Regions from separate parts of the Streptomyces sp. NPDC058632 genome, predicted to be linked through region 1. Evidence: riboswitches for the same ligand, from Rfam matches in the RefSeq annotation. Region 1 holds a riboswitch; the other holds the start of a gene.
What was found. Region 1 has a riboswitch for glycine ahead of gcvP (aminomethyl-transferring glycine dehydrogenase). Riboswitches for the same ligand answer to the same signal wherever they lie in the genome.
Positions count from the first base shown of each region.

Region 2: it holds a riboswitch for glycine, as region 1 does, so the genes downstream of both, gcvT (glycine cleavage system aminomethyltransferase GcvT) here and gcvP (aminomethyl-transferring glycine dehydrogenase) in region 1, are expected to answer to the same signal.

Region 1 is NZ_JBHXQZ010000073.1:21,019-35,534, forward strand. It holds gene ACFWVE_RS25100 (DUF4158 domain-containing protein) at 1-525, shown strand, start outside; gene ACFWVE_RS25105 (SDR family oxidoreductase) at 907-1,653, opposite strand; gene ACFWVE_RS25110 (aldo/keto reductase) at 1,723-2,793, opposite strand; gene ACFWVE_RS25115 (SDR family oxidoreductase) at 2,865-3,590, opposite strand; gene ACFWVE_RS25120 (TetR/AcrR family transcriptional regulator) at 3,730-4,293, shown strand; gene ACFWVE_RS25125 (site-specific recombinase) at 4,476-5,246, opposite strand; gene ACFWVE_RS25130 (molybdopterin-binding protein) at 5,704-6,099, shown strand; gene gcvP (aminomethyl-transferring glycine dehydrogenase) at 6,251-9,136, opposite strand; glycine riboswitch at 9,308-9,404, opposite strand; gene ACFWVE_RS25140 (PRC-barrel domain-containing protein) at 9,525-9,899, shown strand; partial or broken gene ACFWVE_RS25145 (DNA polymerase IV) at 10,119-11,489, opposite strand; gene ACFWVE_RS25150 (MerR family transcriptional regulator) at 11,600-12,286, opposite strand; gene ACFWVE_RS25155 (bifunctional nuclease family protein) at 12,505-12,978, opposite strand; gene ACFWVE_RS25160 (MerR family transcriptional regulator) at 13,067-13,810, opposite strand; gene ACFWVE_RS25165 (FHA domain-containing protein) at 13,857-14,516, opposite strand, start outside.
Region 2 is NZ_JBHXQZ010000014.1:41,224-55,739, forward strand. It holds gene ACFWVE_RS08195 (trimeric intracellular cation channel family protein) at 1-569, opposite strand, end outside; gene ACFWVE_RS08200 (ABC transporter ATP-binding protein) at 868-2,121, opposite strand; gene ACFWVE_RS08205 (ABC transporter ATP-binding protein) at 2,118-3,119, opposite strand; gene ACFWVE_RS08210 (ABC transporter permease) at 3,126-4,085, opposite strand; gene ACFWVE_RS08215 (ABC transporter permease) at 4,087-5,091, opposite strand; gene ACFWVE_RS08220 (ABC transporter substrate-binding protein) at 5,197-6,867, opposite strand; gene ACFWVE_RS08225 (enhanced serine sensitivity protein SseB C-terminal domain-containing protein) at 7,549-8,292, opposite strand; gene ACFWVE_RS08230 (enhanced serine sensitivity protein SseB) at 8,459-9,265, opposite strand; gene ACFWVE_RS08235 (AAA family ATPase) at 9,396-10,064, opposite strand; glycine riboswitch at 10,301-10,400, shown strand; gene gcvT (glycine cleavage system aminomethyltransferase GcvT) at 10,560-11,738, shown strand; gene gcvH (glycine cleavage system protein GcvH) at 11,879-12,256, shown strand; gene glyA (serine hydroxymethyltransferase) at 12,272-13,531, shown strand; gene ACFWVE_RS08255 (L-serine ammonia-lyase) at 13,714-14,516, shown strand, end outside.

The sequences.
Region 1 (14,516 bases):
GCGCTATCGGAGCCGTCGGGCACAGTGCGGCGGGTGATCTTCCCGGCAGTGGGCGGGGAGAAGACGCTCAAGGCGCTGGCGGCGGAGGCCGCGGCGAACGAGGCCCGCTACAAGGCTCGGGTACGTACGGTGCTGCGGTCGTCGTACTCGGCGCACTGGCGGCGGATGTTGTCGCCGCTGCTGCGGGCACTGGAGCTGAAGTGCGACAACACCGCCTACCGGCCGGTGATGGACGCGATCGACCCGCTCAAGCGGTACTTGGAGCAGCCGCTGAAGGAGGGCGCGTTCTTCGACCCGGCGGAGACGGTGCCGCTGGAGGGTGTGGTGCCCGAGCAGTGGCGGGCGGCGGCGGTGGACGACAAGGGCCGCGTGGAGCGCATCCCCTGCGAGCTGTGCGTGCTGGTGTCGCTGCGGGACGCGCTGCGCCGCCGGGAGATCCGGGTGGCAGGCGCGAACCGGTGGCGCAACCCGGAGGACGACCTGCCCGCCGGCTTCGAGAGTGAGAGCGCGACGGCCCCCGCGTGACTGGGGCGGCGTGGCCGGGCGGATGCGCCGCTGAGCCTGCGTCCTCTCACCGTCGGTGGCATGACGACGCGCGGAGAAGGTCGCCGAGGACCTCACCGTGAGGACTCGCAGCGTCACCCCAGAGGAAGCCGAGGCGGTGTGGGGCCCTTCGGCGACCTCATCATGGCCGCTTCCCGCCGCATCTGTGCCGTCAGCGCGCAGGAACTGGGCCGGCAATCCCGAGCACCGCGACATGCTCGCCATGAACGGTGACCAGCGTCTGCGTGATCAGTTCTGCTGAGCGCACGAAGAGACCTCCGTATGGTCCCTGGACGGTCATGGTGGAAGTCTCTCGGTCGGTCGTAGCGGGCCGTACGCCCGTGGCGGGACGGCAGGGCGAGTTCAGAGCTGGGTTTCGCCGCCGTCCACGGCCAGCTCGATGCCGGTGGTGTACGTGGCGTCGAAGGCGAGGAATGCGGCCGCCTTGGCGAACTCCTCGACCGTGCCGTAACGCCCCATGGGGTTGCTCGCGGTCCGCTCCGCCCTGAACTGTTCGGCGGCCTCTTCGGACAAGTTCATCCTTTCCAGAATCCCCGAGTCGATGGGACCCGGGCTGATCGCGTTGACACGAACACCTCGCGGAAGCAGTTCGCGGGAGAAGGTGCGGGCCATCGAGCGCAGCGCCGCTTTGCCGGCCGCGTAGACGCTGGTGTCCACCAAGCCGATGACGTTCGCGATCGAGGTGGTGAGGACGACGCCGGCGTCCGCGCTCAGCAGCGGGGCGAGCTTCTGCAGAGTGAAGAAGGCGCCTTTGACGTTGATCGCGAACAGTTCGTCGTATGCCTCCTCGGTCGTCGACTCCAGGGGCGTCAGGGCGGAGATTCCGGCGTTGACGAACAGAGCCTCGATCGAGCCGAGCTCGCTCTTCACACGGTCGGCGAGCGTGTCCAGGTCGGACAGTGAGGCCACATCGCTCCGGACGGCCACGGCATTCTCGCCGAGCCGCTTGCGCGCCGCGTCGAGCGTCTCCTGAGACCGGCCGGTGATCACCACGCGGGCTCCGCCTCGCACCAGCAGCTCCGCTACCGCGAGCCCCATGCCGCTGCTGCCACCCGTGATCACCACATTCTTGTCGCTGTACTTACCCATGCCGAGGTTGCTCCGTTCCATCATCGAAAACGTGGCGATATGTCTGGATGTCGCGGTTCGTGAAGTGAATCAGCGGCGGTTTTCGATCTTCATGTCGCCTGTGGTGACCGTGCGGATGTGGTCGCTGGCGAGCAGGCCGTGCGGATTGCCGAGGTCGATGGCGCTGACCTCGTCGAGGCGGGCCAGCTGGGAAGGAGCGAGGTCGACCTGCAGGGCGCCCAGGTTGTCTTCCAGTTGCGCGATGGTGCGGGCGCCGATGATGGGTGCCGTTACGCCCGGGGAGTGCAGGTTCCAGGCCAGGGCGACCTGGGCAGGTGTGTGGCCCAGCTCCGAGGCCACCTCCTTCACCACATCGGCGATGGCAAGATTACGGTCGGTGACCCATCCCAGGGCGGCGTTGAGGTTCTTGCGGTTGCTGGCGGTTTCGCCGGCAACCGGGCCCACCGGGTTCTGGTCCTCCCTGCTGTACTTGCCGGTGAGCACCCCGCCGCCCAGCGGGGAGAAGGAGACCACACCCAGCCCCATCTCGCGTGCCATGGGGATCAGGTCACGCTCCCCGGTACGGTCGATCAGGCTGTACTCCATCTCCAGTGCGACCAGCGGCGACCAGCCACGCAGGTCGGCGATCGCCTGCATGCGCGACACCTGCCAGGCAGGGGCGCTGGAGATCCCCACATACAGAACCTTGCCCTGCCTCACCAGGTCGTCCAGGCCGCGCAGGATCTCCTCCACCGGCGTCCTGAAGTCCCATACATTCAGATAGAGCAGATCGATGTAGTCCGTGTTCAGCTGCCGCAGACTGGCTTCCACCGACGCCAGCATGCTCTTGCGGTGCGCACCCCCGGAATTGGGGTCACCGGGCTGGCGCAGCGTCGAGTACTTCGTCGCCAGCACCATTTTGGGGCGGTTGGTGCGGGTGAACTCGCCCAGCAGTCGCTCGGAACTGCCGTTGGTGTAGGTGCTGGCGGTGTCGAAGAAGTTGCCGCCGAGCTCGGTGTAGCGATCGAAGAGCTTGCGCGCCTCCTCGCGCTCGGCGCCCCAGCCCCAGTCGTTGCCGAAGGTGGCCGCGCCCAGCGCCAGCGGTGAGACCCGCAGCCCGGAACGGCCCAGCAGCCGGTAGGTGTCGAGGGTGAGTGGCATCGCGTTCTCCTGTAGTTGTGGTGCGTGGCGTTCGAGAGGTGCGGGCCGGTTGACCGGCAAGTGTCCGTATGTCAGGCGCCGAGCCCGTAGCCACCGGCCACGGCGACGTCCTGACCGGTGATATAGCTGGCGGCGTCCGAGGCGAGGAAGGCGACTACTTCCGCAACCTCCTGGCTGGATCCGAAGCGCTCGAAGGGGATCTTCGCGCGCATGGCGTCCCGGCCGCTCTGGGGCACTCCCAGCTTGTCGAACAGTGGGGTGTCGGTGGCCCCGGGGCTCACGGCGTTGACGCGAATTCCGCGCGGAGCCAGTTCGAGCGCGAGCGAGGGCAGCATCGCCAACAGCGCGCCGCGTGTCGCCGCCCCCACTGTGGCGCCAGGGCTGCCGCGACGGGATCCGATGCCCACGGTCAGGACGATCGAGCTGCCGTCGTTCATGAGGGGAAGGGCTTTTTGGAGGGTGAAGTACTGGCCCTTGAAGTTGAGGTCGGCGTGCTCGTCGAACGATTTCTCCGTCACATCGGCTACCGGTGCCGGACGGAATATCCCGGCGTTGAGGAAGAGCAGGTCCAGTGACCCGAACCGCGCCGACACCGCTGACATCAGAGCGTCGGTGTCGGAGAGCACGCGCGCATCGGATCGGACGACGAGCACGTTGTCGGGGAGCTCGGACCGTGCCCGTGCGAGGGAATCAGGATTCTGTCCGGTGACCGCGACCTGGTAGCCGCGGGCGTGCAGCAGCTCGGCCGTCGCTCTACCGATCCCGGTCGTCCCCCCGGTGATGAGCGCTGTAGGCATGGCAGACCTTTCGTCGCTGAAGCAGTGGGCGAGACCACTTCACAATCGGGGAACTCCCCGGTTGTCTCACCGTACACTGAACCGGGGACATCCCCAATTCGCTCCCGAGCCTCATCCGACACTCACGATCGCGAAGGTCATGACACCTCCACGCAGCACCCTGCGCGCCGACGCGCAGCGCAACCGCGAGCAGCTGATCGTCACGGCCGCCGAAGCCTTCGCCTCCGGACGCGCGATCTCGCTGGATGCGATCGCCAAGCGCGCGGGAGTAGGGAACGCCACCCTGTACCGGCACTTCCCCACCCGAGAGGATCTGGTCGAAGAGGTCTACCGGGACCAGATCCGCCCCTTGCGCGAAGACGCGCGCACCCTGCTGGCTACCGAGCCGCCCGCACAGGCCCTCCACGCGTGGATGCTCCGATTCGCCGACTGGGCCGGCGAACGACGCGGCATCTGCGAGGCCCTGGTCGCCATGAGCGCTTCCGGCCGCTTCGGCACCGGACCGGTCTGTGACGAGGTCCAGCAGGTCCTGGCGATGGTGCTCAAGGCCGGCGCCACAGCAGGAGAACTGCGCAGCGACATCGACCCGACCGACGTAGGCGGCATCCTCGCCGGTTTGCTTTCCGTAGCCGGCGCACCCGAGCAGCGCCCCCAACTAAACCGCATGCTGGACGTCGTCGTCGACGGACTCAGGCCCCGCTAAGCGATACGCCAGCGGTTCGGCGAGGCGTCGGCCTATGCCGGACGACATGGCTGCTGCCGCGGCGGTCGTGGTACCCCAGACCTTGGTGAGGACCCACGGGATGGTCGCCTGCGTTCGGCTCGTCCCCCGCACCGCGACGACGCCCGAAACGGCTCGTCAGGTGCTCCTGCCGTCCTGGCCGCTCAAGAGCCTGGCCGTTCTCCTGGGGCGGGGGCTTGATTCTCGGCTCGGCTGGTGACGAACAGCGGCCCGCGTTTGCGGCCGGCGATGAGGCGCGGCAGCAGCTGGGCGGTGCCGGACTGCCAGTGGATCCACTCCGTCGCCCCACCCTTTGCGATGATCTTCCCGCGCTTGTCCGCCGGACACAGGTCCTCGCCGTTCAGGCACAGCACCTCATCGGCGCGGGCTGCCGATTCGTAGAGCATCCTCCAGAACGTCTTCTCCCGCAGGGAGACGTCCAGGCACCACAGGGAGGTGATCTGGTTCTCGGCCAGGGCCTTGGTGCGGTCCGGCGGCGCCGGCCGCCGCTCGATGCCGGTCGTCGCATCGCCTTCGATCCATCCCTGCCTCTGCCACCAGCCGATCGCCCTGCGCGCGATGGACAGCTCCCGGTTGACGGTGCCGGCGTCCATTTCGTCCGCCCGCGCGGCGGCCGGCTCGGCCGGCACCTCCGGCAGCGCCGGGTCGTCGATCGCGGCGAGGGGGAAGACGGGCGGCTTCGCTCCTCGGCGGGCCGGGCCGGTCGGCGCGGGCTCGCCGGCGAGCATCCATCCCCACGTCGTCAGCGAGATCCGGTAGATCCGCGCGGAGGACTTCGCGATGCCCGCGCCGGTGAGGTACCGCTCGACCGCCGCGGTGTACGACGCGGGCGGGGCGGACAGGGGTACCACCCGGGCGCGCGGCATCCAGAGCGCGCTCCCGCTCCCGGGTTCGGTCACTGGTTCGATCGTCACGCCCGCTCCGCCCTCCCGACGCTGCCGCAGTAAATGCGTACACCTCGCCCCGGCGGGCGAAACGGCCCGCCGCAGGTCGCGATGATCGCGATAGAGGTCCGCCGCAGTGAATCCGGTATTTACCGCAGCACCACCCTGGCGGGCCGTCAGGTGACAGAAGTCTGATAAGCCGACCTCGAAGCGGAACCGGCGCTATCGCCAACCGCTGTACCGCCGCCTCTCGCGCCAGATCCAGCTCCGAACGTCACACAGCGCTACACGTCCGTTCGCCGTAGTCATACGAGAACAGGGCCGTGCAGTCGGAGCCGGCCCACGGCCCGGGCAGTCCGACGGGGTTGCCGGAGAGCTGGTCGGTGGACTTGGATCCGACGAACCTGACGCTCGGAGGGCGCCGGGGCCGCTCCCTCTCATCGCCCCCGCCCCGTCCGGCTCCACCGCCCGCCCTATCGTGATCGGCATGCAGTCCTACACGATCGGCCAGGCAGCGCGTCTGCTCGGCGTCAGCCCGGACACCGCCCGCCGTTGGGCGGACGCGGGCCGGGTCACCACCCACCGCGACGAAGGCGGACGGCGGCTCATCGACGGGCAGGACCTGGCGGCGTTCTCGGTCGACCTCGCGAAGGCCGGCGCGACCGAGGAGGGCACGCCGTACACCTCGACGCGCAACGCCTTTCCCGGCATCGTCACCGCGATCAAGCTCGGAGACGTGGCCGCCCAGGTCGAGATCCAGGCAGGCCCGCACCGGCTGGTCTCGCTGCTGACCCGCGAGGCCGTCGAGGAACTGGGGCTGGAGGTCGGCATGGAGGCCACAGCCCGAGTGAAGTCGACAAACGTCCATATCGACCGCGTCTGACACGCGGGAGCAGTCCCGGTCCCACCCAGACCCTGCTCTGACCCCACAGGGCAGGTCGGAGGTACGGCGAAGGGCCCCGCCCGGCCACCTGGCCGAAACAGGGCCCTTCCACTCCCCGGTAGGGGGTTCTCCCGCAGGTTCTCCCGCCGCGTCAGTCCTCGTACGCCTCGAGCGGCGGGCAGGAGCACACCAGGTTGCGGTCGCCGAAGGCCTGGTCGACACGGCGGACCGGCGGCCAGTACTTGTCTGCGGTGCTCACGCCGGTCGGGAAGACGGCTTCCTGACGGCTGTACGCGTGCTCCCACTCCCCGCCGAGCGCGGCGGCGGTGTGCGGGGCGTTGCGCAGGGGGTTGTCGTCCGCGGGCCACTCACCGGAGCCGACCTTTTCTATCTCCGCGCGAATCGCGATCATCGTCTCGCAGAACCGGTCGAGTTCGGCCAGGTCCTCGGACTCGGTCGGCTCGATCATCAGCGTCCCGGCCACGGGGAACGACATCGTCGGCGCGTGGAAGCCGTAGTCGATCAGCCGCTTGGCCACGTCGTCCACGCTCACGCCGGTCGCCTTGGTCAGGGGTCGCAGGTCGATGATGCACTCGTGCGCGACCAGCCCGCCGGGACCGGTGTACAGCACCGGGTAGTGCGGCTCGAGGCGCTTGGCGATGTAGTTGGCGCTGAGTACCGCCACCTGGGTGGCCCGCTTGAGCCCCTCGCCGCCCATCAGCCGGACGTACGCCCACGAGATGGGGAGGATACCCGCGGAGCCCCACGGTGCCGCCGAGATGGGCCCGATCCCGGTCTCCGGCCCGGCCTCGGGCTGCAGCGGGTGGCTGGGCAGGTACGGCGCCAAGTGCGCCCGCACGCCGACCGGGCCGACGCCGGGACCGCCGCCGCCGTGCGGGATGCAGAAGGTCTTGTGCAGGTTCAGGTGCGAGACGTCCCCGCCGAAGTGTCCGGGCTTGGCCAGCCCGACCAGCGCGTTGAGGTTCGCGCCGTCCACGTACACCTGGCCGCCGGCCTCGTGCACGGCCGCGCAGATGTCGGCGACATGCTCCTCGAACACACCGTGCGTGGAGGGATAGGTGATCATCAGCACCGACAGCTCGTCGCGGTACCGCTCGATCTTCGCGCGCAGGTCGTCGACATCGACCTCGCCGTCCTCGGCGGTCTTCACGACGACGACCTTCATACCGGCCATGACGGCGCTGGCGGCGTTGGTTCCGTGCGCGGAGGACGGGATGAGACAGACGGTGCGCTGCTCGTCACCGTTGGCCCGGTGGTAGCCGCGTACGGCGAGCAGCCCGGCCAGTTCGCCCTGGGAGCCCGCGTTGGGCTGGAGGCTCACCCTGTCGTAGCCGGTGACCTCCGCGAGCCGGTCCTCCAGCTCGTGGATGAGGGTGAGGTAACCCTCGGCCTGTCCGGCCGGCGCGAAGGGATGCAGCTGCCCGAACTCGGGCCAGGTGATGGGCTCCATCTCCGCGGTCGCGTTGAGCTTCATGGTGCAGGAGCCCAGCGGGATCATCCCGCGGTCCAGCGCGTAGTCGCGGTCGGCGAGCCTGCGCAGGTAGCGCAGCATCGCGGTCTCGGAGCGGTGCTGGTGGAAGACGGGGTGCGTCAGGTACTCGTCGGTGCGCAGCAGGGCGCCGGGGAGGGTGTTCCGCGCGGCCGCGTCCAGGGACTCGACGTCACCCTCGACGCCGAAGGCGCTCCACACGGCGGCGAGCCGGTCGCGCGTGGTGGTCTCGTCGCAGGCGATCGAGACGAGGTCGGCGTCGACGAGGTGCAGGTTGACGCCGTTGTCCCGGGCGGCGGCCACGACCTCGGCGGCCCGCCCCGGGACCCGTACGGTCAGCGTGTCGAAGTAGGCGCCGTGGACGATCTCCACGCCACCGGCCCGCAGCCCTTCGGCGAGGACCGTCGCGTAGCGGTGGGTGCGCCACGCGATGGTCCGCAGCCCCTCGGGGCCGTGGTACACGGCGTACATGCCGGCCATGACGGCGAGCAGCACCTGGGCGGTACAGATGTTGCTGGTGGCCTTCTCACGGCGGATGTGCTGTTCACGGGTCTGGAGGGCGAGCCGGTAGGCCTTGTGCCCGTCCGCGTCGACGGAGACACCGACGAGCCGGCCGGGCAGACTGCGCGCCATCTTCTCCTGTACGGCCATGTATCCGGCGTGCGGTCCGCCGAAGCCCATCGGCACGCCGAAGCGCTGCGTCGTGCCGACGGCGATGTCCGCGCCGAGTTCGCCGGGGGACGTCAGGAGCGTGAGGGCGAGCAGATCGGCGGCAACGGTGACGAGCGCGCCCAGCTCGTGCGCCTGGTCGATCACCGGCTTGATGTCGCGCACGGCACCGGAGGCGCCCGGGTACTGGATCAGCACGCCGTTGATCTCCCGCTCGGCCACCTCGGCGGGGATGCCCTCGCCCAGGTCGGCGACAACGACCTCGACACCGGCCGGCTCGGCCCGGGTCTCGATGACGGCGACGGTCTGCGGCAGCGCGTCCGCGTCGACCAGGAACAGGCCCTTCTTGTTCTTGCCCATGCGCCGCGACAGCGCCATCGCCTCGGCGGCAGCGGTGCCCTCGTCGAGCAGGGAGGCCCCGGAGGTCGGCAGGCCGGTGAGCTCGGCGACCACGGTCTGGAAGTTCAGCAGCGCCTCGAGCCGCCCCTGCGAGATCTCCGGCTGGTACGGCGTGTACGCCGTGTACCAGGCGGGGTTCTCCATCACGTTCCGCAGGATGACGGGCGGCGTGAAGGTCCCGTAGTACCCCAGCCCGATCATGGAGCCGAGCACCTCGTTGCGGTCGGCCAGCGATCGCAGTTCGGCCAGCACTTCGGGCTCGGTCCGGGCACCCGGCAGGTCCAGCGCGTCGGCGTTCTTGATCACATCCGGGACCGCGGCGGCCGTCAGCTCGTCGAGCGAGCCGTAACCGACCTGCGCGAGCATCTTGGCGCGGGCCTCGTGGTCGGGGCCGATGTGACGCTGCTCGAAGGGTGTTCCCTGTTCGAGCTCGGAAAGGGGGGTGCGATGGGTGGTCATGTGCGGAGGCCTCCTGGTCTGACGACCTTCGAGGGGCACCATGACGGGTGCCCGGACGGCCTCCCCCTCTGTCATCTCAACCTGAGAGTTTCACCAACCGCCCGGGGCAGCCGGCTTTCACCGTCGGTGAGAGCGGAAGCCGTCGACACCCGCTCTGCTTTCCAGAGTGACCTCGTCCATGCGGTACGTGGGCCTGAGAGATTCCGGGGAGGATTTGCTCCTTCGGCGCCCTCCGATGGTGCCTGGAGGACTCTCCCGCACGGGGTCAGCAGCCGCTGCCAGCGTACCAGCGAGGGCGGGAGCCGGAGGTTCGAGTGGCCGTCGGGCCGATTCTGCCGTTTTGTAGTGCTGACGAGTGATGTGCGCAATTGCGACCAGTGGAGGGCCCGTGCAGACCGACATCGATCCGCGCAACCTGATCGGCCGCAAGGCGTTCGACCGCAACGGCACCCGGATCGGCACGATCGACGAGGTGTATCTCGACGACGCCACCGGCGTGCCGGAGTGGGCGGCGATACGCACCGGTCTGTTCAGCCGGGACGCCTTCGTCCCCCTGGAGCCGAGCGAGCTGATCGACGGCGGCCTCCACATCCCCTTCGAACGCGCCCTGATCAAGGACGCCCCCGACTTCGGCGTGGGCCGTCATCTCTCCCCGGAGCAGGAACTCCAGCTCTACCACCACTACGGCCTGGACATCGCCGCCCCTCCTCCGCTCCCGGACCACGACTTCGGCAAACTCGCAGGCAGCGACGACTCCGCCTGACGTCCTCCGTCCCCCCATGTGCCGTTGCTGTCCCGCCGTCCGGCCTCTGAGGGCACAGCCCGCACGGTCCTCGTCCCTGTTCCACCTCCAGGGCAGCCCCGTGCCCTACCCTCCCGAGGGCCCTGGATCCGAGACACCCGCCGCTCCCGCACCAGCCGCCGCCTCTTGGCTGCCCCGGGCCTCCCGGCCGCCCTCACCGTCCCGGCCCTCCTTGCCGCTCGGGCCGTCCGCGCTCTCCCTGTCGTCCCCAGGTCTTCGCTCCAGCAACGGCAGCGGGTCCACGGGGTGCAGGGCAGGGTCGTCGGTCCGGAAGGTCCGCACCCGCCCCGGCGCCGACCCGGGCGTCTCGAACCGCACGGTGACCCGCCCCAGGCCGCTGCCCTGGACCCACCCGTGGCCGTACTCACGGTGCCGTACGTCGTGCCCGGCCGGCCAGCGCCGTTCGGCGCCCGCCTGCTGCCGTTCCGAGGGCGCGGCCGCCTCCGCCCCCTCGCCCAGCAGCTCCTTCTCCCTCTCCCCCGCCGCCTGCGCGAACAGGTCCTCCTGCGTGTAGTCCGCGAGCCCGCTGACCCCCACGCCCAGCAGCCGCACACCGCCCGTCGTGTCGACCGAGTCCAACAGCCGCGCCGCCGCCTCGCGCACCACCGCCGGATCGTCCGTGGGCCCCCGCAGGGTCTCGGAGCGGGTGAGCGTCGAGAAGTCGTACCGGCGCACCTTCAGCACGATGGTCCGACCCGACAGTCCCGCCGCCCTCAGCCGGCGCACACAGCGGTCGGCGAGGCGCTGGACCTCCACCCCGACCCGCACCCGGTCGTGGATGTCCACGTCGTAGGTGTCCTCGACCGACACCGACTTCGTCTCCCGCTCGGCCACCACGGATCGTTCGTCCCGCGCCAGGGACATGGCGTGCAGGGCGTGTCCGTGCGCCTTGCCGAGCAGACGTACCAGTTCGGCCTCCCCTGCCTCGGCAAGTTCCCCGACCGTGTGGATCCCGGCACGCCGCAGGTGGTCACCGGTGGCCGGACCGACACCCGGCAGAGTCCGGACCGACAGCGGCGCCAGCAGGGCCCGCTCGGTCCCGGGCTCGATCAGCACCAGGCCGTCCGGCTTGGCCTGCTCCGAGGCGATCTTCGCCAGCATCTTGGAGGCCGCCAGGCCCACCGATCCGGTGAGCCCCGTGACCGCCCGGATGTCCGCGCGCAGCTTCGCCCCGGCCAGCCGCGCGGACCGTTCGTCCCAGGCCGCCCCGCCGGCCTCCAGATCCACGAACGCCTCGTCGAGGCTCAACGGCTCCACCAGCGGTGACAGCGCCCGCAGCAGCCCCATCACCTGGTCGCTGATCGACCGGTACAACGCGAAGCGGGGCACCAGATACGCCGCGTTCGGCGCGAGCCGCCGCGCCTGCGCCATGGGCAGCGCGGAATGGACCCCGAAGAGCCGGGCCTCGTACGAGGCGGTGGCGACCACACCGCGCGGTCCGAGCCCGCCCACGACCACGGCCTTCCCGCGCAGGCTCGGCTTGGACGCCTGCTCCACCGAGGCGAAGAAGGCATCCATGTCGAGGTGCAGGACGGTGGGCGCGGATCTCACATCCCCGATGCTGCCCTACGCCACTGACAACGCCCCACCCCGCCTGCCGCCGGCCGTCCCCACCGCACGGACAGCGCAGTCGGGGCGGACCACTCGTGCGGCGCAGCGGCTCATACGGCGCGGTTGCGCCGTCTTGCCAGCTCGTCCGCCGGGTTGGGGCCGATCAGTGTCTCTCCGGTGTCGATACGCTCCCCGTGCAGCTGCGAGAGCGCGCTCTCGACGTCCCGCCACACCACTCCCACGGCGATCCCGAAGATTCCCTGGCCGCCCTGGAGCAGGGCATGGACCTCATCGGGTGTGGAGCACTCGTAGACCGTGGCGCCGTCGCTCATCAGCGTCATGCGCTCCAGGTCGTGGAAGCCCCCCTCCCGCAGATGCCGGACGGTGGTCCGGATGTTCTGCAGCGAGACACCGGTGTCCAGGAACCGCTTGACGATCTTCAGGACGACAACGTCCCGGAAGCTGTACAGCCGCTGTGTCCCCGAGCCATGGGCGGGCCGCACACTGGGCTCGACCAGTCCCGTGCGGGCCCAGTAGTCCAGTTGCCGGTAGGTGATGCCGGCGGCCGCGCAGGCCGTGGGGCCGCGGTAGCCGATCTCCTCGGACGCCATGGACGTCGTCGCCCCTCCACTGCTCGGCACGGCCGCCGGTCGCTGCGGAGCAGGATCGGCCGAGCTGCCGTGATGGGCATACGCCCCGCTCGCGCGGAGCTGAGAGCCTGGGGGAGGGTACGGACCGCTCGCCCCGAGACCATGTCCGGGAGCACCCCCAGCCGTACCGTCGCCGGTGCTTCTCACGCCGACCTCCGTCCTTGACCTGCCTCCTCGACGGTAGGCAGTCACCAAGGGTGCGTCAACGATCGCCACACTCGGCACGCCGAGTGATAATCACCCTAAGAGTGGTTTCCCGTGCCCCGCCGCGGGGAAAGGCTAGCCGAATGCCCTCCGTGCGGGCCGGGTGAGGCTCTCACGCACCGCGGCTCCGAGCGGCATTCCGGCGGAACGGCCGGCGCCTCTCACTGGCTGCTGGAGCCGAAATCCTCCGGCGAGATCTGGTCGAGGAACTCGCGGAACTTCTCCACCTCGTCCTCCTGCTCGTCCGGGATGGCGATCCCCGCGTCGTCGAGCACCGTGTCGCTGCCGTAGATCGGCGTACCGGTACGCAGCGCCAGCGCTATGGCGTCGGACGGCCGGGCACTCACCTCGACACCGCTGGCGAAGACCAGCTCCGCGTAGAAGACCCCCTCACGCAGGTCTGTGATGCGCACTTCCGTGAGCTCCTGGCCGACGGCTTCCAGCACGTCCTTGAAGAGGTCGTGGGTCAGCGGGCGCGCTGGAGCCATGCCCTGCTGGGCGAAGGCGATGGCCGTCGCCTCCCCCGGTCCGATCCAGATGGGGAGGTACCGGTCGCCTCCCACTTCGCGCAGCAGCACGATCGGTTGGTTCGAGGGCATTTCGACCCGGACACCTACGACATCGAGCTCGTTCACACAGCAACCCTAGGCCGTGCCCGGGACGTTTGGGTAGTCGGGCCCGGATCGGGCGGCCGATCCGGCCCTCCGCGCCCCGCACTCGTCCTCATGACAGCCGCACCCCGAGCGCCGAGCTCACCAGCGCGGCGTGGAGCTTCGCCGTGAGGCCCGCGAGCTCCTTCGTGCGCGCCTGTGCGTGCGCCCTGGTCTGCGGGTTGCGGTGACGCTTGAGCGGAGCGACGACCTGGTCGACCAGCCCGGCCTCCCGGTCGGCGGCGGCCTTCATCGCCCTCAGATGCCGCGGCTCGATCCCGAACCGCCCCAGCTCGGTGATGAGGCCGGCGACGGTGACCGCCTCGGCGTCGTAGACCTCGTCCTCGACCGGCGCGAGCAGCCCGTACGACTCCCACTCCGCGAGCTGACGCTGGTCGACGCCGGCCGCCGCCAGCAACTGCGCCCGCCCGATCCGGGCCGCTGTGGCGGGCGGGTCGGCAAACGGCTCGGGGCCCGCTTCCCCGTCCTTCTGCCGGGACAGCGCGGGAAGCGGGACGGCCTCGCCGCGCTCCATGGCGTCCAGGTGCTCGCGGATCACCTTGAGCGGCAGATAGTGGTCCCGCTGCATCCTCAGGACATGGCCGAGACGCTCCAGGTCCCCGGCGCTGAACTTGCGGTACCCCGAGGGGGTCCGCTGCGGCTCGATGAGCCCCTCCGACTCCAGGAAACGGATCTTGGAGATGGTGACTTCGGGGAATTCCTCGCGCAGCACGTTCAGCACTGTGCCGATGCTCATCAGTCCAGTTTCCGCGGCGGCGGTACCGTGCCCGGCACCGCCGCTCGGTGTATGAAGCATGGACCTTCCCTGGGGTCAGGGTGCCCCGGACGGAGTCCGGGGAGGGTCAGTAGCCCCGCTGGCTCGCGTAGAAGACCAGCCGGTACTTGCCGATCTGCACCTCGTCACCGTTCGACAGACCGACCTGGTCGATCCGCTCGCGGTTGACGTACGTGCCGTTCAGGCTGCCCACGTCGGCCACCGTGAACGAACCGTCCTGGCTGCGGCGGAACTCCACGTGCCGACGGGAGACCGTCACGTCGTCCAGGAAGATGTCGCTCTGCGGGTGGCGGCCGGCCGTGGTCAGATCGCCGTCCAGCAGGAAACGGCTGCCCGAGTTCGGCCCGCGGCGCACCACCAGGAGCGCGGAACCCATCGGCAGCGCGTCGACGGCCGCCTGCGCCTCCGGGGACAGCGCCGGGACCTGCGTCTGGCCGGTGACCTCGGCGTCGTACGCCTCGAGACCGGAGATGGAGATGGTGGACGTCGTCTCGGAGGGACGCTCCGGGACGGCTCCGGGCCTGAGCGGGGCGCCGCAGTTCGAACAGAAGCGGCTGTTCTCCGCGTTGCGGTTACCGCATCTCGTACACACCAAGGCCGACATGGACGGATCCTCCTGCCCACCGGGGGCCCGGGACGGGTACGGGGCGGAGAACCCTCCACCTGTACCTGAGGCCGACGGTTGCCCGAAACCTATGCCGCTCGACTGCGCAGGGTCAACCGACGG
Region 2 (14,516 bases), on a different contig from region 1:
GTGATCACGGCGAGGGTGCTGGTGAGCGCGTTCAGCGTGTCGAACCGGATGCACAGGGCGACCATGGTGGCGCCGACGAGGGCCGGTACCGCGTACAGGTCGCGGTCCCAGCGCAGCAGCGAGGGCACCTCGTTGGCGAGCACGTCCCGCAGCACACCGCCGCCCACCGCGGTGGCGAGGCCCATGCAGGCGGAGGCGGTCAGGCCGAGCCCGTAGTCGTACGCCTTGACGGTGCCGACGACACAGAACAGACCGAGCCCGGCGGCGTCGAAGAAGTTGACGGCGTTCTGGATGCGCTCCACGTGCGGGTGGAGGAAGAAGACCAGCACCACGGCGAACAGCGGGGTGACGAAGTACCCCAGGTCCGTGAAGGCGGCGGGCGGCACCGCCCCGATGACCACGTCACGGAAGAGACCGCCGCCGAGGGCGGTGACCTCCGCGAGTACGGCGATGCCGAAGACGTCGAGGTTCTTGCGCACGGCCAGCAGGGCGCCCGAGATCGCGAAGACGAAGATGCCGATCAGGTCGAGCGCGTGCAGGAGGGACGGGCTGAAGAGTTGCTGAAGCACCCGCACATTCTTACTCAGCAAGAACCCCTCGCCTTACAAAGCAAGGCGAGGGGCGAGACGAACGTGCTGTCCGTGGATCGATCAGCGGGGCCGGCCGAGGCCTCCGCGGGGCAGACGCTTCCCCGGCCGATCGCCGCTGGATCAGACCCGCGGTCCGGTCGTCCGATGACCGCCGGGCCGGCCGCGAAGGCGCGAACCGATCCGGGCGGGCACCGGGCGGTGACCCGGAGGGTTCCCGGACCACCGGAGGGTTCTGCTCCGTCCGGTGCTCCGGGAATCCGAGAAGCACGGCGGTCCGTCAGCCGGTCCCGGCCGAACCCTTGCCGGACGCGTCCGGCCCCGTGGTGTCGTGGCCCTTCGCGACGGCATCGGCCGTCGGGTCACTCGGGACCTCGACCACTGCGGGTACCTTCTCCTTGACCACCGCGGCGTCCGGCTTGGTCGTCGAGTCGGCCGGCAGGAGCGCGGCGGGAACCTCCGCTTCGCCCTCGGTCCGCTCCACCAGCGCGTCCTCGGTCTTCGTGACGGCCTCGATGCCCGTCGGCCGGGTCCGCGTCAGCTCTCCCGACGCGATCTCGGCGGTGTAGTGGCAGGCCACCCGGTGGCCGCCGCCGATGTCCCGCAGTTCCGGCCGTTCGGTCGCGCACTTCTCGGCCTGGGCCCAGGGGCAGCGGGTGTGGAAGCGGCAGCCGGCGGGCGGGTTCGCCGGGGAGGGCAGGTCGCCGGTGAGCAGGATGCGCTCGCGGCGGTCCTCCACCTCCGGGTCCGGCACCGGCACGGCCGACATCAGGGCCTTGGTGTACGGGTGCTTGGGCTCGGCGTAGAGCGTGTCGCTCGGTGCCTCCTCGACCAGCGAGCCCAGGTACATCACGCCGATCACGTCGGAGATGTGCCGGACGACCGCGAGGTCGTGGGCGATCACCAGGTAGGTCAGGCCGAGTTCCTCCTGGAGTTCCTCCAGGAGGTTGACGACCTGGGCCTGGATCGACACGTCGAGCGCGGAGACCGGCTCGTCGCAGATGATCACGTCCGGTTCGAGGACCAGCGCGCGGGCGATGCCGATGCGCTGGCGCTGGCCGCCGGAGAACTCGTGCGGGTAGCGGGCCAGCGCGTTGGAGGGCAGGCCGACGCGTTCCAGGATCGCCTTGATCTTCTCCCGGCGCTCCTCCTGGTTCTTGCCGATGCCGTGGGCGACCATGCCCTCGGACAGGATCGACTCGATGTTCTGCCGGGGGTTGAGCGAGCCCAGCGGGTCCTGGAAGACCATCTGGAGCCGGCGCCGGAAGCGGCGCATCTCCTCGCCGGGCAGCTTCGCCAGGTCGGTGCCGTCGAGGACGACCGACCCCTCGGTGATGTCCACGAGCCGCAGCACCGACCGCCCGAGGGTGGTCTTGCCGCAGCCGGACTCGCCGACCAGACCGTAGGTCTCGCCGGCCTCGACCTTCAGGGACACCCCGTCCACGGCGTAGACGTGCCCGACCGTACGGTCGAACAGCACGCCCTTCTTGATGGGGAAGTGGACCTTGACGCCGTCCAGTTCGAGCAGGCTCATGCGGGGACCTCCTCGGCCTTCGCGTCGTCGAGTACGGGGTTGACGCACCGCACCTGGTGACCGGCGGCGCGCGGCTCGGTGAGCTGCGGGGTGCCGGTCAGGCAGCCCATCTCGTACCGGTCGCAGCGGGGCGCGAAGGCACAGCCGTCGGCCCAGGCGATGCGGTCGTTGATGGAGCCGCGGATGGGCCTGAGGGCCTCGCCCCGGGGAGCGTCCAGGCGCGGGATGGAGCCCAGCAGTCCGTGCGCGTAGGGGTGGGTCGGGTGGGCGAACAGCTCACGGCGCCCGGCCGACTCCACGGCCTTGCCCGCGTAGAGCACGTTGACCTCGTCGCAGAGGCCGGCGACCACCCCGAGGTCGTGGGTGATCATCAGCAGGGCGGTGCCCTCCTGGTCCACGAGTTCCTTGAGCAGTTCCAGGATCTGGGCCTGGATCGTCACGTCGAGGGCCGTGGTGGGCTCGTCGGCGATGAGCAGGCTGGGGGCGCAGGCCACCGCCATGGCGATCAGCGCGCGCTGGCGCATACCGCCGGAGAGCTGGTGCGGGTACTCCTTGAGCCGCCGGGTCGGGTCGGGGATGCCGACCCGGTCCAGCAGGTGGACGGCCTCCTTGCGGGCGGCCTCCCCCTTCATCCCGCGGTGGCGCTCCAGGATCTCGGTGACCTGCACGCCGATCGGCACGACCGGGTTGAGCGAGGACAGCGGGTCCTGGAAGATCATCGCCATCCTGCTGCCGCGCAGGTCGCGGCGGGCGGACGGGTTCATGGTGAACAGGTCCGTACCGTCGAATTCGGCACGGCCACCGACCGTGACGCCCTTGTGGGGCAGCAGGCCCATCAGGGCCAGGGAGGTGACGGACTTCCCGCAGCCGGACTCGCCGACCAGGCCCACGACCTGGCCCTGGTCGACCTCGAAGGAGACGCCGTCGACCGCCCGGGACTCCTTGCGGCCGCGGCCGCCGAAGGTGACGGTCAGTTCGTCGACAGTGAGCAGAGACATGGTGGTTCAGCCCCTCAGCTTCGGGTCGAGGGCTTCCCGCATGGCCTCGCCGAGGAGGGTGAAGCCGAGGGCGGTGATGATGATGCCGACAGCGGGGTAGACCGCCATCAAGGGCGCGTTGTCGAAGAAGCGCTGCGCCTGGGTGAGCATGACACCCCACTCGGGGATGGCCGGGTCGGGGTTGCCCAGACCCAGGTAGGACAGGGCGGCCGCCTCGATGATCGCGGTGGCCAGGGAGAGCGTGGCCTGCACGATCACCGGGCTGAGCGAGTTGGGGATGATCTGCGAGACCACGATGCGCCGCTTGCGCACGCCCAGGGACTTGGCCGCGAGCACGTAGTCCGCGCCGCCCTGCGCCAGCATGGAGCCGCGCAGCAGCCGGGCGAACACCGGAATCTGGACGACGCCCACGGCGATCATCACGGTGGTCAGTGACTGGCCCATGACGGCGGCGATGGACACGGCGAGCAGCAGCGAGGGCATCGCCAGCATCATGTCGATGAGGCGCATGATGACGGAGTCGATGCGTCGCCCGGTGTCGCCGCCGAGGGTGGCGGCGGCTCCGGAGAGGCCGCCGATCAGGAAGCCGATGATCAGGCCGATCAGCGTGGCGACGACGCCGACGAGCAGCGTCTGGCGGGCGCCGATCAGCATGCGGGAGAACATGTCCCGGCCGAGGTGGTCGAGTCCGAACCAGTTCTCGCCGCGCGGGCCGACGAACTCGCCCCGGTTGGGGAAGACCTCGCCCCGCCAGGTCTGGGCGGTCGCGGCGTACGGCGCGAGGTAGGGCCCGACGATCGCGAGGAGGATGAACAGGGAGATGACGACCGCGCCGATGATCGCCATCTTGCTGCGCTTGAGACGGCGGAATGCCTCACGCCACAGGCTGGCGCCGGTGCCGGTCTCCTTGGTCGCGGTCAGTTCCGCGAGCCGCTGAATCTTTTCGGTCTTGGTGGCGACACTCACGTCAGTACACCCGCACTCTCGGGTCGATGAGGCTGTACGCCACGTCCACCAGCAGGTTGATCAGGACATACACCAGCGCGATGAACATGATGAACCCGACGAGCACGGGATAGTCGCGGCCGTCGATCGCGGTCCGGATGAAGGAACCGATGCCGCCGAAGGAGAACACGGACTCGGTCAGGACGGCGCCGGACAGCAGGGAACCGGTGAGCAGGCCGACCGCGGTCACCACGGGGAGCATCGCGTTGCGCAGCACGTGGCGGCTGCGCACGACGCTCCGCTTGAGGCCCTTGGCCTCGGCGGTGCGGACGTAGTCCTCGTCCTGCACCTCGAGGACGCTGGCGCGGGTCATGCGCACGATGACGGCGAGCGGGATGGAGGCCAGGGCGACGGCGGGCAGGATCAGGTGCATGATCGCGTCCCAGGCGGCGTCGAGTTCCCCGGTGAGTACGCCGTCCAGGACGGCGAATCCGGTCACGCTCGTGGCGTTGATGCCGGTGTCCTGACGTCCGTAGCTGGGGAAGATCCCGAGCTCGACGGCAAAGATCTGCTTGAGGATCAGGGCCAGGAAGAAGACCGGGATACAGATGCCGACGAGCGATCCGGAGACCGCGGTGACGTCGAGCCAGCCGCCGCGGTGGCGGGCGGCAAGGTAGCCGAGCGGGATGCCGACGGCTACGGCGATGAGGATCCCCAGGAGGGCCAGCTCCACCGTCGCGGGGAAGCGCAGGACGAACTCGTCCCACACCGGCTGTCCGGTCTGGGTGCTGGTACCCAGGTCGAGTTCGGCGATGCGCTTGAGGAAGCGCCAGTACTGGACGTAGACGGGCTGGTCCAGCCCGAGCGCACGGTTGATGCGCGCCACTTCGGCCTCGGTGGCCTTTTCCCCCAGGATCGCTGAGGCGGGTCCGCCGGGCAGCCGGTCGAGCCACAGGAAGAGCAGAACCGACAGGCCGAGCAGCGTGGGTATGAGCTGGAGCAGTCTTCGTACGACGAGACGCAGCACCCCGCATGCCCCTTTCTTACGTGATGTGTGACATGAACGGACCCGCCCGGCCGCCGAGTTGCGACGGCCGGGCGGACTCCTTGTGCTTGGGTGACTACTGCTCGCCTACTTGAACGAGGTCTCGGCGAAGACTTCCTGCGTCAGCGGGGAGACGTTCGGCGGGTTCACGTTCTTGGCGAAGGCGATGGCCGGCGGGGAGGACGAGACCGGGACACCGGGCAGGTAGTCCATGATGACCTCGTTGGCCTTCGTGTACGCGGCCACGCGCTCCTCGTGGTTGCCGAGCTTGGAGCCGGCGTTCACGGCGTCGAAGACCTTCTTGTCCTTGAAGCCCCACTGCTTGTCGTACCCGGCGAACCAGGTGCCGATGAAGTTGAAGCCGTCGTTGAAGTCACCGGTCCAGCCGAGCATGTGCAGGTCGCAGGAGCCTGCCTCGGTGGCGTCCAGGTAGTCCGGGGCCCACTTCATCGCCTTCGGCGTGACGGTGATGCCGGACTTCTCCAGGTCGGCCTTCATCAGCTCGAACAGGTCCTGCGGGGCAGGCATGTACGGGCGGGTGACCTCGGTCGGGTAGCAGAAGTCGACCTTCAGCTTCTCCTGGCCGGCCTTCTTGAGGAGCTTCTTGGCAGCGGCCGTGTCGTACGGGTACTGCTTGACGTCCTTGGAGTAGCCCTCGATCGTGTCGGGCATGAACTGGTCGGCGACCTTGCCGCCCTCGGGCAGCTGGGTCTTGACCAGGTTCTCCCGGTCGATCGACTGCGCGATGGCCTGGCGGACTTCCTTCTTCTTGAGCGCGGGGTTGGCCTCCTGGCTCATGCCCACGTAGAAGAGGTTGAAGACGCCACGGGTCGGGACGCCGTAACCCTGGTCCTCGAGGGTCTTGACGTCGGCCGGAGCGACGAGGTCGTAGCCGTCGATGTCACCGGCCTGGAGCGCCTGACGGCGGCCCTCTTCGGTGTCGATGGTGCGGAAGACCAGGTTCTTGATCTTGGCCTTGTCGCCCCAGTAGCCGTCGAAGCGCTCAAGGGAGACTTCCTTGTTGCCCTTGTTCCACTTCGTGATCTTGTACGGGCCGGTACCGGCGACCGTGCCGGCCTTCTGGCTGTACTCGGGGTACGTGATGGCGTCGCCCTTGGCGGAGGCGTCCTGCTTCTTGTACTCCTCGAGGGCCTTCGGCGAGTGGATCGCCAGGGCCTGGAGGGAGAAGCCGCCGGGGAGGTTGGCGGAAGGCTTCTTGACCTCGATGACGGCGGTGTTGTCGTCCTTCGCGGTGCAGGACTTGTAGTTCGCCTCGGGCGTTTCCTTGTCCTCGTTCTTCGCGAAGCCGCCCATGATGGACTGCCAGTAGTACGAGACCGCGCTGGACTGGTAGGTGCCCGTCCAGTTGAACCAGTGGTCGTAGTTGGCGCAGACGGCCGCGGCGTTGAACGCCTCGCCGTCGTGGAACTTCACGCCCTTGCGGAGGTCGAAGGTCCAGACGGTGCCCTCGTCGTTGCTCGACCACTTCTCGGCGAGACCGCCGACGAGCTCGCTGCCGCCCGACTCGTGCTCCAGAAGCGCCTCGAAGGCCTGCCGCGTCACGCGGAAGGTTTCACCGTCGCTCGCCAGGGCAGGATCGAGGGAGCCCGGGTCACCGGCACCGGCGAAGACGAAGGTGTCCTTCTCGCCGTCGCTCTTGTTGTCAGTGTCCCGTTCGCTGGAGCAGCCCGTGGCGATCAGACCGACCGCCACCGCGGCCGTGATCGCCCGAGCGACTCGGGACTTGGGTATGCGCATATTGGGGCCACTCCGGGTCCGCTATGTGGATGCATCTTGACCGGCCGAACACTACAGATGTTCACAGCGAGTCGAGAACAGTCCGGATAGCGGTGATACCCACCTGAGATCTGAACAGTTGACATAAGGGACGGTTCAGGCGTCCCCTCGTCATGAATTAACCGTTCAGACACATCTGACAACTCGTCAGCAACCTCGAAGAGGGCGTCGGGCAGCGTGAAGAACGGGTGAAACCGCAGGTGACAGGCGGTCGACCGGTCATAGCTGAGCGCACATGGCCGAAAATCTGACGCGAAATCAGCACCCGGGGGCGGAGCCGGTACTCCTCGCCTGCCCGTGTGTCCATTCCGCGGACACCGTCACGCTGAGTCAGCACAGAGGGTGCGGTCGAGTCCTTCCGGACCGGCCTCTCGCGCATACGCCCCGGTCAGCGCCAGGGCCTGTCCGGCGGATCAAGTCGGAGGTGACTGGCGGTATCTCTCCCGCTGGGCCGAGCGGGGGCTGGTGCGTTCAGCCGCAAGGCGGAGGAGGGCGTCGACGCGATGGGGCCCCACTCGAGCGCAGTCGAGAGCGGGGGAGCCGGCGACCGACGGCAACTCCGCTGGGGGCTCCCTCCGCTCGAAGAGCTCCAGGGAGGGCGTGCCGGCCCCCGCGTCTTTGGCACGATCCGCCGGTCGGGCCCTAACGCGCGGGCGGGTAGCCGGAGCCCGCGGCGGGAGGCGCAGCGGCGCCGTGCGCCTCGCGGTCGTAGAACGGGCGGGCGTTGGCCCGCAGCCACATCGTGACCGGGTCGTGTTCGTCGGACATCGCGACGGTCGACACGGGGAGCCCGTCCGGGACCGCGCCGAGGGACTGCTGCATCATCGCGCGCACCGCGTCCACGGCCGGCGGCGACGTGTCGTACACGTCCAGGCCGACGGCGAGATACGGGGCGCCGAGCGACGGCTGCACCCAGGCGCGGCGCAGCGAGCGGACGGCGGGGGTGCGGTGCGCGTTCTGCGCGAGCAGGGCGTAGAACTGCGGGATCGCGATGGCGGGTTCGGACAGCCGCAGGGGTCCGGCGGGCTGGCGGTCCAGCCCGGTGGCGAGCCGGCGCAGATCGAGCCAGGGGATGCCGAGGCCGCCGCCGGGGGCGTGCGGATTGAGCCAGAGTCCGTAGCGGTCGGGGTAGAGGGTACGGGCGGCGTCGATGCCGTCGACGACCTCGTAGGACCGGTTCCAGCCGCTGGCGGACAGCTCCTGGGCGGAGGTGACGCAGGGCGCGTAGCCGAAGCCGTCGACCTCCATGTTCCCGTACTGGGCGTCCGGGGAGCCGGCCTGGCCGTGCCACAGCAGCATCCAGACGTGACCGGAGGAGGGGGTCGCGAGCGCGCGCAGCAACGCCTCATAGGCGTCGTAACGCCCGGGTGTCACCTGGCGCAGCATGTGCTCGACCTGCCCGGCCGCCGCGGTGCCAGCGCTCACTTTGTATCGCCCCTCCGTGCCACCCGTACAACGCCCTCGCCCGAGCCGATGAACCTAGCTTAAGCGCCTCCCGGCGCCGGGGAGCTCCGCCGGTCGGCGACCGGTCTCCGGCAGCGCTGCGGCCTTCTCACCGCTGTCCCTGGTAGAAGGGGCGGACGCGGTCGCGCATCCACTGGCCGACCGGGTCCTGGGCCACGTCCAGGAGGACGAGGTTGACGGGCCACCTCACCGGCTCGCGGCCCAGTGCGCGGCCCAGCGCGTCCGTCGGCGCGGCCCGCAGGTCGCCCTCGGTCCGGGACAGTCCGGCGGGGGCCAGTTCGACGCCGACGAACAGCACCGGGTCGGCCGTCTCGATCTCGGCGAGGCAGCGGCGGGCGGTGGTCACGACGCCGAGGGCGTCGAACTCCGCGGAGGCGGCGGCGAGGAAGTCCACCGGGTCGTCCTGCCAGTCGGGTTCGAACAGCTTGACCCGGCCGCCGCTCGCGGGGCCGTCCAGCGGGCCGCGTCCGGCGCGGCACAGGGCGGCGACGGCGGGAGGCGGCAGCGGGAGGCCGACCACTCCCCCGGGGTTCACGGCGATCCCGGCCTGCGGCGGCAGACCGCGCGCGAACTCCACCGCGGGCGCGACGGTGAACGACATGTGGGTGCCGACGACCTGACGGAACTGTTCCTCGGAGCTGAAGACCGGTACGTACGCCTGGCCGTCGATCTCCGTCGTGGGCAGGTCCAGCGGGCCGCTGTCCGGTCCGCCGCCGTTGGGCAGCGGTATCCACAGATGGCTGCGGCCCAGCACCTCGATGATCCGGCCGTCGGCCGAGGGGACGCCGAGGGAGGTGGAGAGCACCTCCTCCAGCTCGTTGCCGGGCCATCCGCCGTGCGGGTGGGGGTGAGTCTGTGCCGGGAAGTCCGCGGAGAAGCCCGCCGGGAAGTCCATCTGCCTACCGCCTGCCTGGGACCACTGCTGTGGCTGGAAAGGCTAACCGCTGCCGCACCCCGGCGCGCGGCCCGTCCACCGGCCGGCGGCCCCGTGGAGCCGACGGCCCCGTGGAGCCGGCGGCCCGTGATCAGTCCGCGAACTCGATGCGGTGCAGCGCGTCCGCCGCGTCGCGGTCGGCCAGGACCGCCGAGCCGCAGCCCGCGGGCAGGTCGCCGCGCGTCACGGACGTCAGCAGCCGGTCGATGGCGGTGCGGTGGCGCCGGAAGGCGTACCGGGAGACCCCGCGGCCGCGCTCGCGCTGGCCGTCCAGGGCCTGCTCCGGGGGGACGTCGAGCAGCAGCAGATGCAGGACCGCGCCCCGGCGGCGGGCCTCGCGGGCCAGCCAGCGGCGCACCCAGGCCTGTGTGCCGCAGTCGTGGACGACGACGCCCTCGCCGGTGCGCAGGGCGCGCCGCAGTCCGGTGTAGTGGGCGAGGCGGACCAGGGGCCGGTAGACCGCGTACGGCAGGAGGCGCGGCATGCCGCGGTCCCAGCGGTCCCGGGTGTCCTGCGAGTCGATGCGGGTGCCGCGCGCCGCGCGCCGCATGAGGGTGGACTTTCCGCTGCCGGGCAGTCCGGTGACCACGACGAGGTCGCGGCGGCCGAAGAGCAGGGCGTGCGGGCTGCGGCCGGCGCGCTCGCGCAGGTCCCGGACGGCCGGCGCGGGCAGGGCGGCGCAGGCCTCCCGGGCCGAGGGGGCCTGATGCTCGGGCAGCGCGACGCCCGTGGTGGCGGCGTACGCCGTGGCCTTGTTCACCGTGAGTCCTCCCCTGGGGGCGGTCCGGCCCTGTGGCCAGGTACCGGACCGTCTCCCCGCCGAGTGTAAAGGGACGGTAACGCCGAGGGCTTCCGGATTCCTTCCCTTTCCCGATACAGGCCTGTCACAGCCGTCCGTGAACACCCGAGCACCCTGCGCTTCCTCTCGGAAGGCTCCCCCTGCCGCGGCCCGGCGATGCGTGCAATGATGTGGGCGCCAACTGCATACCGGCCGTTTGAATCCGCGCGGGAGAGTCCCCGGCACCGTTGCCGCCGGGGCGCCGAAGGAGCAAGTCCCTCCCTTGAATCTCTCAGGCACCGTTACCGCGTGGGCGAGGCACATCTGAAAAGCGGGCCGCCGCGCGTGTTTCCGGCGGCTCCACCCAAGGTGCAAACCGTGGTCGTCCCCTGCGCGGGCGGTCATGGCGAACCTCTCAGGTTCCGATGACAGATGGGGAGGAACGACCTCGCCTGTCCTGCCCTGGGAGACCGACCGATGAGCAGTACCGAACCCCGCCGGACCGCACTGGACGCCCTGCATCGTTCGCTCGGCGCCACGATGACCGATTTCGCCGGCTGGGACATGCCCCTGCGCTACGGCTCCGAACGCGACGAGCACAACGCCGTGCGCACGAGGGCCGGCCTCTTCGACCTCTCCCACATGGGCGAGATCACCGTCACCGGCCCGCAGGCGGCCCGGTTCCTCGACCACGCGCTGGTCGGCAACATCGGGACCGTCAAGCCCGGCCGCGCCCGCTACACCATGATCTGCCGCGAGGACGGCGGCATCCTGGACGACCTGATCGTCTACCGGCTCGAGGACACCGGGGCCGGTTCCCCTCACGCCGGTTCTCCTCACGCCGGTTCCCCTCACGCCGGTTCTCCTCACTACATGGTGGTCGCGAACGCCTCCAACGCCCAGGTGGTGCTGGACGCGCTGGTGGAGCGGTCGGCCGGCTTCGACGCCGAGGTCCGTGACGACCGCGACGCGTACGCGCTGCTCGCGGTGCAGGGCCCCGAGTCCCCCGGCATCCTCCAGTCCCTGACCGACTCCGACCTCGACAACCTGAAGTACTACGCCGGACTGCCCGGCACGGTCGCGGGCGTCCCCGCGCTGATCGCCCGTACCGGTTACACCGGCGAGGACGGCTTCGAGCTGTTCGTGAAGCCGGAGCACGCGGTCGGGCTGTGGCAGGCGCTGACCGAGGCGGGCGGGGGCGCCGGGCTGGTCCCGTGCGGGCTGTCCTGCCGGGACACGCTGCGCCTGGAGGCCGGCATGCCGCTGTACGGCAACGAGCTGAGCACCTCCCTGACGCCGTTCGACGCCGGGTTCGGCCGGGTGGTGAAGTTCGAGAAGGAGGGCGACTTCGTGGGCCGCGCCGCCCTGGCCGAGGCCGCCGCCCGCGTCGAGGCGGCCCCGCCCCGCGCCCTGGTCGGCCTGGTCGCCGAGGGCCGCCGGATCCCGCGCGCCGGGTACGCGGTGGTCGCCGGCGGCGAGGTGATCGGCGAGGTCACCTCCGGCGCGCCCTCCCCGACGCTGGGCCGGCCGATCGCGATGGCGTACGTCGACGTGGCGCACGCGACGCCGGGCACGGAGGGCGTCGGCGTGGACATCCGCGGCAGCCACGAGCCGTACGAGGTCGTGGCACTGCCCTTCTACAAGCGGCAGAAGTGACACCGTCGTAGACGACCCCGGCGCGGCCTTCCGGGCTTTCGCACGTCGTCGTCCGGCGGCGCCGGGTGCCGTACGACGGCGCAGGTTGCCGTAGTTTCCGACTCATCAGCACATCCCCCGCGTACAGGAGAATCCAGGTCATGAGCAACCCCCAGCAGCTGCGTTACAGCAAGGAACACGAGTGGCTGTCGGCCGCCGAGGACGGTGTCTCGACGGTCGGCATCACCGAGCACGCGGCCAACGCGCTCGGCGACGTCGTGTTCGTCCAGCTTCCCGAGGTCGGTGACACCGTGACCGCGGGCGAGACCTGCGGCGAACTGGAGTCGACCAAGTCGGTCAGCGACCTGTACTGCCCGGTCACCGGCGAGGTCACCGAGATCAACGAGGACGTGGTGAACGACCCGTCGCTGGTGAACTCGGCCCCCTTCGAGGGCGGCTGGCTGTTCCGGGTGCGGACCGGCGAGGAGCCGGCCGACCTGCTCTCCGCCGCCGAGTACGACGCCTTCGTCCAGGGCTGAGGAGGCCGTACCCGCATGTCGCTTCTGAACACCCCCCTGCACGAGCTCGACCCCGACGTCGCCGCCGCGGTCGACGCCGAGCTGCACCGCCAGCAGTCCACCCTCGAGATGATCGCCTCGGAGAACTTCGCCCCGGTCGCGGTGATGGAGGCCCAGGGCACGGTCCTCACCAACAAGTACGCCGAGGGCTACCCCGGCCGCCGCTACTACGGCGGCTGCGAGCACGTCGACGTGATCGAGCAGATCGCCATCGACCGGGTCAAGGAGCTGTTCGGCGCCGAGCACGCCAATGTGCAGCCGCACTCGGGCGCGCAGGCCAACGCCGCCGCGATGTTCGCGCTGCTCAAGCCCGGTGACACGATCATGGGCCTGAACCTCGCGCACGGCGGGCACCTGACCCACGGCATGAAGATCAACTTCTCCGGCAAGCTCTACGACGTCGTCGCCTACCACGTCGGCGACGACGGCCGGGTCGACATGGCCGAGGTCGAGCGGCTGGCCAAGGAGAGCAGGCCGAAGCTGATCGTCGCCGGCTGGTCGGCGTACCCGCGGCAGCTGGACTTCGCCGAGTTCCGCCGGATCGCGGACGAGGTCGGCGCGTACCTGATGGTCGACATGGCGCACTTCGCCGGTCTGGTCGCGGCGGGCCTGCACCCGAACCCGGTCCCGCACGCCCACGTCGTCACCACGACCACGCACAAGACGCTCGGCGGCCCGCGCGGCGGCGTGATCCTCTCCACGGCCGAGCTGGCCAAGAAGATCAACTCCGCGGTCTTCCCCGGCCAGCAGGGCGGCCCGCTGGAGCACGTGGTCGCGGCCAAGGCGGTCGCCTTCAAGGTCGCGGCGTCCGAGGAGTTCAAGGACCGCCAGCGCCGCACCCTGGAGGGCTCCCGCATCCTGGCCGAGCGCCTGGTCCGGGACGACGTCAAGGCCGTGGGCGTGGACGTGCTGTCCGGCGGTACGGACGTGCACCTGGTCCTGGTCGACCTGCGCGACTCCGAGCTGGACGGGCAGCAGGCCGAGGACCGGCTCCACGAGGTCGGCATCACCGTCAACCGCAACGCGATCCCGAACGACCCGCGCCCCCCGATGGTCACCTCGGGTCTGCGGATCGGCACGCCCGCCCTGGCCACCCGCGGCTTCACGGCCGAGGACTTCGCCGAGGTCGCGGACGTGATCGCCGAGGCGCTGAAGCCGTCCTACGACGTCGAGGCGCTCCGGGCGCGGGTCACGGCTCTCGCCGAGAAGCACCCGCTGTATCCCGGTCTGCAGTAATTTCGTACGCTTTCATTCGTACGGACGTCCGGGGCACCGCGCACACTGGGTCAGTGAGCGCGGTGCCCCGCACCATGCACCGCACACGCGACATCCCCTCCCCGATCCCTCTCCGACCTCACCTTCGGTCCACCCCCTGCCCGGCGGACAGCGGCGTCCGCCGAACCCCTAGGAGTCCTCCCGTGGCCCTCTCGGTCTTCGACCTGTTCTCGATCGGTATCGGGCCGTCCAGCTCGCACACGGTCGGCCCGATGCGGGCTGCCCGCATGTTCGCCCGGCGGCTGCGCAACGAGGAGCTGCTGGACTCGGTCGCCTCGGTCCGCGCGGAGCTGTACGGCTCGCTCGGCGCCACCGGACACGGCCACGGCACGCCCAAGGCGGTGCTGCTCGGCCTGGAGGGCGCCTCGCCCCGCACGGTGGACGTGGAGACGGCCGACGAGCGGGTGGAGAAGATCAGGGACGGCGGCCGGATCCGTCTCCTCGGCGAGCACGAGATCGCGTTCTCCTTCGACGACGACCTGGTACTGCACCGCCGCAAGACGCTCCCGTACCACGCGAACGGCATGACCCTGTGGGCCTACGACGCGTCCGGCGCCGAGGTGCTGTCGAAGACGTACTACTCGGTGGGCGGCGGCTTCGTCGTCGACGAGGAGGCGGTGGGCGCGGACCGCATCAAGCTCAACGACACGGTCCTGAAGTACCCGTTCCGCACGGGCGACGAGCTGCTGCGCCTGACCCGGGAGACGGGCCTGTCCATCTCGGCGCTGATGCTGGAGAACGAGCGCGCCTGGCGGACCGAGGAGGAGATCCGCGAGGGACTGCTGGAGATCTGGCGGGTGATGCAGGCGTGCGTGGCGCGCGGCATGTCCCGCGAGGGCATCCTGCCGGGCGGCCTGAAGGTGCGCCGGCGTTCCGCGAACACGGCACGCAAGCTGCGCGCGGAGGGCGACCCGAAGGCCCTCGCCATGGAGTGGATCACGCTCTA